2 regions of the Neobacillus terrisolis genome follow, and region 2 is predicted to be linked to the other one. Evidence: a T-box and tRNA genes for the amino acid it is inferred to sense, from the RefSeq annotation. Region 2 holds a T-box; the other holds one or more tRNA genes.
The links. The T-box of region 2 lies ahead of leuS (leucine--tRNA ligase). A T-box ahead of a tRNA ligase gene usually reads a tRNA of that ligase, here a tRNA-Leu.
Positions count from the first base shown of each region.

Region 1: it has a tRNA-Leu gene. The T-box ahead of leuS (leucine--tRNA ligase) is inferred to sense a tRNA for this amino acid. The anticodon was not compared.

Region 1 covers NZ_JBKFGH010000048.1:236-3,628, reverse strand. Annotated here, with positions in the region: gene ACI48O_RS22250 (EndoU domain-containing protein) at 1-55, opposite strand, end outside; gene ACI48O_RS22245 (RHS repeat-associated core domain-containing protein) at 52-774, opposite strand; gene ACI48O_RS22240 (hypothetical protein) at 1,179-1,343, opposite strand; tRNA gene ACI48O_RS22235 (tRNA-Leu) at 1,968-2,049, opposite strand; tRNA gene ACI48O_RS22230 (tRNA-Leu) at 2,065-2,153, opposite strand; tRNA gene ACI48O_RS22225 (tRNA-Cys) at 2,185-2,258, opposite strand; tRNA gene ACI48O_RS22220 (tRNA-Gly) at 2,271-2,345, opposite strand; tRNA gene ACI48O_RS22215 (tRNA-Gln) at 2,351-2,425, opposite strand; tRNA gene ACI48O_RS22210 (tRNA-His) at 2,443-2,518, opposite strand; tRNA gene ACI48O_RS22205 (tRNA-Trp) at 2,533-2,606, opposite strand; tRNA gene ACI48O_RS22200 (tRNA-Tyr) at 2,613-2,697, opposite strand; tRNA gene ACI48O_RS22195 (tRNA-Phe) at 2,716-2,791, opposite strand; tRNA gene ACI48O_RS22190 (tRNA-Asp) at 2,797-2,873, opposite strand; tRNA gene ACI48O_RS22185 (tRNA-Met) at 2,880-2,953, opposite strand; tRNA gene ACI48O_RS22180 (tRNA-Val) at 2,981-3,056, opposite strand; tRNA gene ACI48O_RS22175 (tRNA-Glu) at 3,063-3,137, opposite strand; tRNA gene ACI48O_RS22170 (tRNA-Ser) at 3,155-3,246, opposite strand; tRNA gene ACI48O_RS22165 (tRNA-Asn) at 3,250-3,324, opposite strand; rRNA gene rrf (5S ribosomal RNA) at 3,343-3,393, opposite strand, start outside.
Region 2 covers NZ_JBKFGH010000011.1:27,206-30,598, forward strand. Annotated here, with positions in the region: gene ACI48O_RS07415 (MDR family MFS transporter) at 1-1,184, shown strand, start outside; T-box leader at 1,320-1,539, shown strand; gene leuS (leucine--tRNA ligase) at 1,604-3,393, shown strand, end outside.

The DNA of each region.
Region 1 (3,393 bases), on a different contig from region 2:
CATTTGTACGTTGGACCTGTATTTGCTTCGTATGCGCTGTTATTTGACGCATCATTTCGTTGTACTGCAGGCTGACCTTTGACCACCATAGATCATATCACTGGAAAATGGTACTCCATCTAATGTACTTGAGCTATAGACAACTCGGGCATACGGTGGTGCCCCGTAAGAAGCAATTTCACTAGCGTTTTGTTCCATGAGTTCATTGGCAGTGATGACATTGTACCGCTCTAGAACATTGGTTTCGCTAAAGGTTATTATCTCATCGAATTGCGGTAATTCTTCCGGAATATCGTTGATGATGAAATACTTCGTGTAATCGTAGTCCCAAGATTCTGTTACCGTTTGCTGGTAGGTTTGTTGATAATACTTGTTCGTCTGAATAGTATCCACAAGAGACGTCGGTGATGTCTGCTTCTGATAAGAACCAGCGATATAATTCCAGAGCTCCACATACGTGGTCCCGCCTTGATCGTACTGCAAGGAATAGTCCTGTTGATTTCTCACCCACTCCGGAACATGACCACTTGGATCGACCATATTTACCGGATTATTCATGACGTAGGCATAGCGGTTTAAGGATTGTGGGTTACTTAAATCCCCGATGACCGAATCCTCTGTAAGGAATCGACCAACCGTTGGGCTGTACCAACGAGCACTGTAGTCCATTAACCCAGCTACTGGATCGTAGTTTTTCCCCGTATACCCTGTCGCATTGTATGGTGCCGGCATATCTGTAAAGAGATTGCCGAAGGCATCGTAACGATAATTCATGACGGTATCGCCAACACGGTCGTCTATGCCTATGGCATTTCCTATAGCATCATAGTTATAGTACAGGAGACCGCCCCGCGTGCGAATGTTTCCTGCCCATCCAGAGGTTTTATCCCCGTGGAAGCCGAACATTTTACGAGAGCCTACTTGGCCGTTCGCCCAATAGTATTCTGCCAGAGGCTGGCCTTCTGGGCCGTATTCCTTCAACACATCCGATGTGGTCCCGTTATACATATAATGGGTCGTATCCATCGATAAAGCACCGTCAAGTTGTTTGTGTAGGCCAACTTTTGCACCGTTTCCATTATCAATGGCATTCCATCGACCGTTTCCATTGCCATTGTTTACATGTGATTTTAAATAATTCAAATCATAGGAAGTGGAAGTCCGGAACACTTTTCTTCCTAAGCATCATAATCGTATTCTACCTCTTGGCCATCCGAATAATAGACGCCTTTTAATCGATTATCTTCTGTGTATTTATACTTAACGGTACCTTGTTTACTATTTTTCTCGACAAGATTTCCGTTGGCATCATAGATGTACCCACTGTCACCAGCGCGGGTCATTTCGTTGGCAGCATTGTATTCGTAGGTTGTGACTTTGCCTCCCTATCTTTCAATGATTTATCTTTATTTTTTAAAATTGTAAGTTTAATAGTCAAATAATAACAAAAAAACCTATATTATATATATCGACCAAAATTTACAAAACTTTAGTTTCAATAAAAAATAGGTTTAAAAGACTATTGTCAAAAATGAAGCAAGGTAACACTAATCTTTTGACTATAGATGTTTTTAGTTAGCGTTATTACAGGGTTCTGGCTTTTCCTATGTCACGATACACAAAATAATAAACGGATGATTGAATCAGTGGCTATACAGTGAACTGCTATTTATCGATAAGAAAAACCGGGCAAAAACCGCCCGGCTCCTTTTTTGTTTAGCGAATATCGATATTATGTACTTTTTCCAATTGACTATTCTGCTTAAATTTCTCTACCACTTTTTTCACATGTAAACATTGGAGGAGTGAATATTTCGTTTAGATTGAACCACCTTCTTGGAAAAAATGAACAATTGTCACTTTATCTCCATAAACGAAAAATACCACAGTATCAAGGACCGTGGTAAATGAAAATATTATATTTATCAACTAAAAAAGACAGGAACAAATTGTCCTGTCTTTTTTTATACCGGTGGTCGGGGTCGAACCGACACTCCAGAAGGAACACGATTTTGAGTCGTGCGCGTCTGCCAATTCCGCCACACCGGCGCGGTATGAATTTTATGGTGCCGAGGACCGGAATCGAACCGGTACGGTAGTCACCTACCGCAGGATTTTAAGTCCTGTGCGTCTGCCAGTTCCGCCACCCCGGCGTTATATAACAGTTGAACATTGATGAAATAATGGAGGCGGCAACCGGATTCGAACCGGTGGTAAAGGTTTTGCAGACCTCTGCCTTACCACTTGGCTATGCCGCCATTAATAAATATTGGAGCGGAAGACGGGATTCGAACCCGCGACCCCCACCTTGGCAAGGTGGTGTTCTACCACTGAACTACTTCCGCGAAAATGGCTGGGCTAGCAGGATTCGAACCTACGAGTGACGGAGTCAAAGTCCGTTGCCTTACCGCTTGGCTATAGCCCAATAGTATTTGTTTTAAATGGGGCGACTGATGGGAATCGAACCCACGAATGTCGGAACCACAATCCGATGCGTTAACCACTTCGCCACAATCGCCATAAAATTTATTTTGGCAGGGGTAGTAGGAATCGAACCCACACCAAAGGTTTTGGAGACCTTCGTTCTACCTTTAAACTATACCCCTATAAAATGGTGGTGGGGGACGGATTCGAACCGCCGAACCCAAAGGGAGCGGATTTACAGTCCGCCGCGTTTAGCCACTTCGCTACCCCACCACATATTAAGTTAATTAATGGTGGCTCAGGACGGAATCGAACCGCCGACACAAGGATTTTCAGTCCTTTGCTCTACCGACTGAGCTACTGAGCCATAAATGGCGGTCCGGACGGGACTCGAACCCGCGACCTCCTGCGTGACAGGCAGGCATTCTAACCAACTGAACTACCGGACCATTTAATTGCGGGGGCAGGATTTGAACCTGCGACCTTCGGGTTATGAGCCCGACGAGCTACCGGGCTGCTCCACCCCGCGACGGTAAAAATAATATTAATTTAGAAATGGTGGAGGATGACGGGCTCGAACCGCCGACCCTCTGCTTGTAAGGCAGATGCTCTCCCAGCTGAGCTAATCCTCCACTGAATGGTGACCCCTACGGGATTCGAACCCGTGTTACCGCCGTGAAAGGGCGGTGTCTTAACCGCTTGACCAAGGGGCCAAAAATATAAAGTTAAATGGCGGAGAGCAAGGGATTTGAACCCTTGAGACAGGGTTACCCGCCTACACGATTTCCAATCGTGCTCCTTCGGCCACTCGGACAGCTCTCCAATTGGCTCCGCAGGTAGGACTCGAACCTACGACCGATCGGTTAACAGCCGATTGCTCTACCACTGAGCTACTGCGGAATAATAAAATTTGTAACAGCCCGGCAGCGTCCTACTCTCACAGGGGGAGAGCCCCCAACTACCATCGGC
Region 2 (3,393 bases):
CGCGTGCCTTATGGCTTTTGGTGATTGGTATGGCAGTGAATGTTACAGGCGCTTCTTTTTTATGGCCATTAAATTCTATCTATATTCATGACCATTTAGGGAAGTCGATGTCAATCGCTGGACTGGTTCTCATGCTCAATTCCGGAGCGAGCGTTGCCGGAAATTTGTTTGGAGGACTATTATTTGATCGAATAGGCGGATATCGTTCGATTCTGCTAGGAATTGGAACTACCGTATTGGCTCTTTTGGGACTGTCCGTCTGGAACGGATGGCCAGCTTATGTCATTTTCTTAATTATTGTCGGGTTCGGCTCAGGAATTGTTTTTCCATCCATGTATGCAATGGCTGGTTCTGTTTGGAAAGAAGGCGGACGCAGGGCTTTTAACGCGATTTATGTAGCCTCAAACCTTGGCGTGGCGATCGGCTCTGCCTTGGGAGGCATTGTTGCCGCCATTTCTTTTCAGTGGATTTTCATCGCTAATGCCCTCATGTATGTTATTTTTCTACTGATTGCTGTGTTTGGTTATAAAGGAATCAATACTTTGGCCGTAAACAAAAGCAATCGTATAATTGATAAAAAGAAAGTGGATAGCCGAACCCATTTATATGCCCTGTTGATTCTTTGTTTTGGCTATGCTCTCTTATGGGTTGGCTATTGTCAATGGCAGGCAACCATCGCTCCGTACACTCAGGAAATTGGAATTAGTTTAAAGCAATATACCTATCTTTGGACGATTAACGGGGCATTGATTGTATTAGGACAACCGCTTATGAACAAATTGGTTGTTCATCTTGCTAAAACAATCAAGTCACAAATCATTATTGGGACGATTGTGTTTGCGATTGCTTTTTATGTAGCATCGGAAGCTGAGCAGTTTAGCGCTTTTGCGGTGGCAATGATGATTATGACGATTGGAGAAATGTTGGTCTGGCCCGCCGTGCCTACTGTTGCAGACAAGCTGGCTCCGCTTGGAAGGGAAGGGTTTTTTCAAGGGATTGTAAACAGTGCTGCGACCGGGGGGAGGATGATTGGTCCGATTTTGGGTGGCATGCTTGTTGATTTTTATGGGATGGAAAGGCTGTTTATTGTTATGATTGTGTTATTTCTCCTTTCTTTATTCACTACCTTTATTTATGATAGAAAGCTAGTGGAAAAGCAGGAATTATCAGCACATGTGTCGTAAGTTTTGTCGAGAAAGAATAAATTAATTATCACCTATTTCACCATTCTTTCATAATATGAATATTACCTTTTTGATACAAATATAGTGCAGACTTGCATCAGGTAGGGAAATTTTATACAATAGGTTTAGTTTTATAAATCGACATGGACAAGGAGTAGTAATGTTAGTGAGCCTGAACTAGAGAGTTGACGATTGGTGCAAGTCAACCAGGCCCTTCATGAACTCGCCTTTGAGTCGCAAGTGTGAAAAAGTAGTAACTCTTGCCGTTTTCCGCGTTAAGGATTGTTTAAGTGAGTGTGCATACACTAATGTGGGTGGTACCGCGGGAGATATAATCAGACCTCTCGTCCCTATTATGGGATGAGGGGTTTTTTGTAATCATAGAAAAATAAAGTACATATGAAATAGGAGGAAAAACCATGAGCTTCAATCATCAGGAGATTGAAAAAAAGTGGCAAACGTATTGGGAAGAAAATAAAACCTTCAAAACAAGTGAAGAAAAAGGTAAGCGCAAGTTTTATGCTCTTGATATGTTCCCGTATCCATCTGGTGCCGGACTGCACGTCGGACACCCAGAGGGCTATACGGCGACAGATATTTTATCAAGATTAAAAAGAATGCAAGGCTATAACGTCCTGCATCCAATGGGCTGGGACGCATTTGGTCTTCCTGCGGAGCAATATGCGCTTGATACGGGGAATGACCCTGCTGAATTTACAAAGCAAAACATTGATAATTTCCGTCGCCAAATTAAATCGTTAGGATTCTCTTATGACTGGGATCGCGAAGTCAACACAACCGATCCAAACTATTATAAATGGACTCAGTGGATTTTCCTTCAATTATATAAGAATGGCTTGGCTTATATTGATGAAGTGGCTGTTAACTGGTGTCCTGCACTCGGTACGGTTTTAGCGAATGAAGAAGTTATTGACGGGAAAAGTGAGCGTGGCGGACATCCTGTTGAACGCCGCCCGATGAAGCAGTGGATGCTGCGAATCACGGCTTATGCGGATCGCCTGTTAGAGGACCTGGACGAAGTGGATTGGCCAGAAAGCATTAAGGAAATGCAGCGAAATTGGATTGGCCGCTCTGAAGGGGCCGAAGTTACGTTTGGAATCGATGGACACGAGGGCACATTTACCGTGTTCACGACAAGACCTGATACTTTGTTTGGAGCAACCTATGCTGTACTTGCTCCTGAGCATCCGTTAGTAAGTGTGATCACAACCGCTGAACAGAAGGAAGCAGTTGCTGCCTATTTTGAGCAAATTAAAAGCAAAAGTGATTTGGAACGGACTGATTTAGCCAAGGATAAAACAGGGGTATTTACCGGAGCATACGCCGTTAACCCTGTGAATGGAGCTAAAATGCCGATTTGGATTGCTGATTACGTGTTAATGAGCTATGGAACGGGAGCTATAATGGCTGTTCCAGCGCATGATGAACGCGATTATGAATTTGCTCAAAAGTTTGAGCTGCCAATCATCGAGGTTGTCGCTGGCGGAGATGTTGCAAAAGAGGCGTACACTGGCGATGGCGAGCATGTTAATTCCGAATTTTTAAATGGTATGAATAAGATAGATGGCATTAATGCGATGATCGCTTGGCTTGAAGAAAAAGGAATTGGTACAAAAAAGGTTACTTATCGTCTTCGTGACTGGCTATTTAGCCGCCAGCGTTATTGGGGTGAGCCGATTCCAATCATCCATTGGGAAGATGGCACAATGTCAGCGGTTCCTGAAGAACAGCTCCCATTAGTTCTTCCGAAAACAAAGGAAATTAAGCCTTCTGGTACCGGAGAATCTCCGCTTGCGAATATTGCAGATTGGGTTAATGTTGTAGATCCGGAAACTGGCAAAAAAGGACGCCGTGAGACAAATACGATGCCGCAGTGGGCTGGTAGCTGCTGGTACTATTTACGTTATATTGATCCGAAAAATAATGCTGCGCTAGCAGATGCCGCAAAATTGAATGAATGGCTACCGGTTGATATTTACATTGGCGGAGCGGAACATGCTGTTCTTCATTTATTGTATGCTCGCTTCTGGCACAAATTCTTATATGATATCGGAGTAGTGTCAACAAAAGAGCCATTCCAAAAGCTGTTTAACCAAGGAATGATTCTTGGTGAAAACAATGAAAAAATGAGTAAATCAAAGGGAAATGTTGTGAATCCTGATGATATTGTTACAAGCCACGGTGCTGA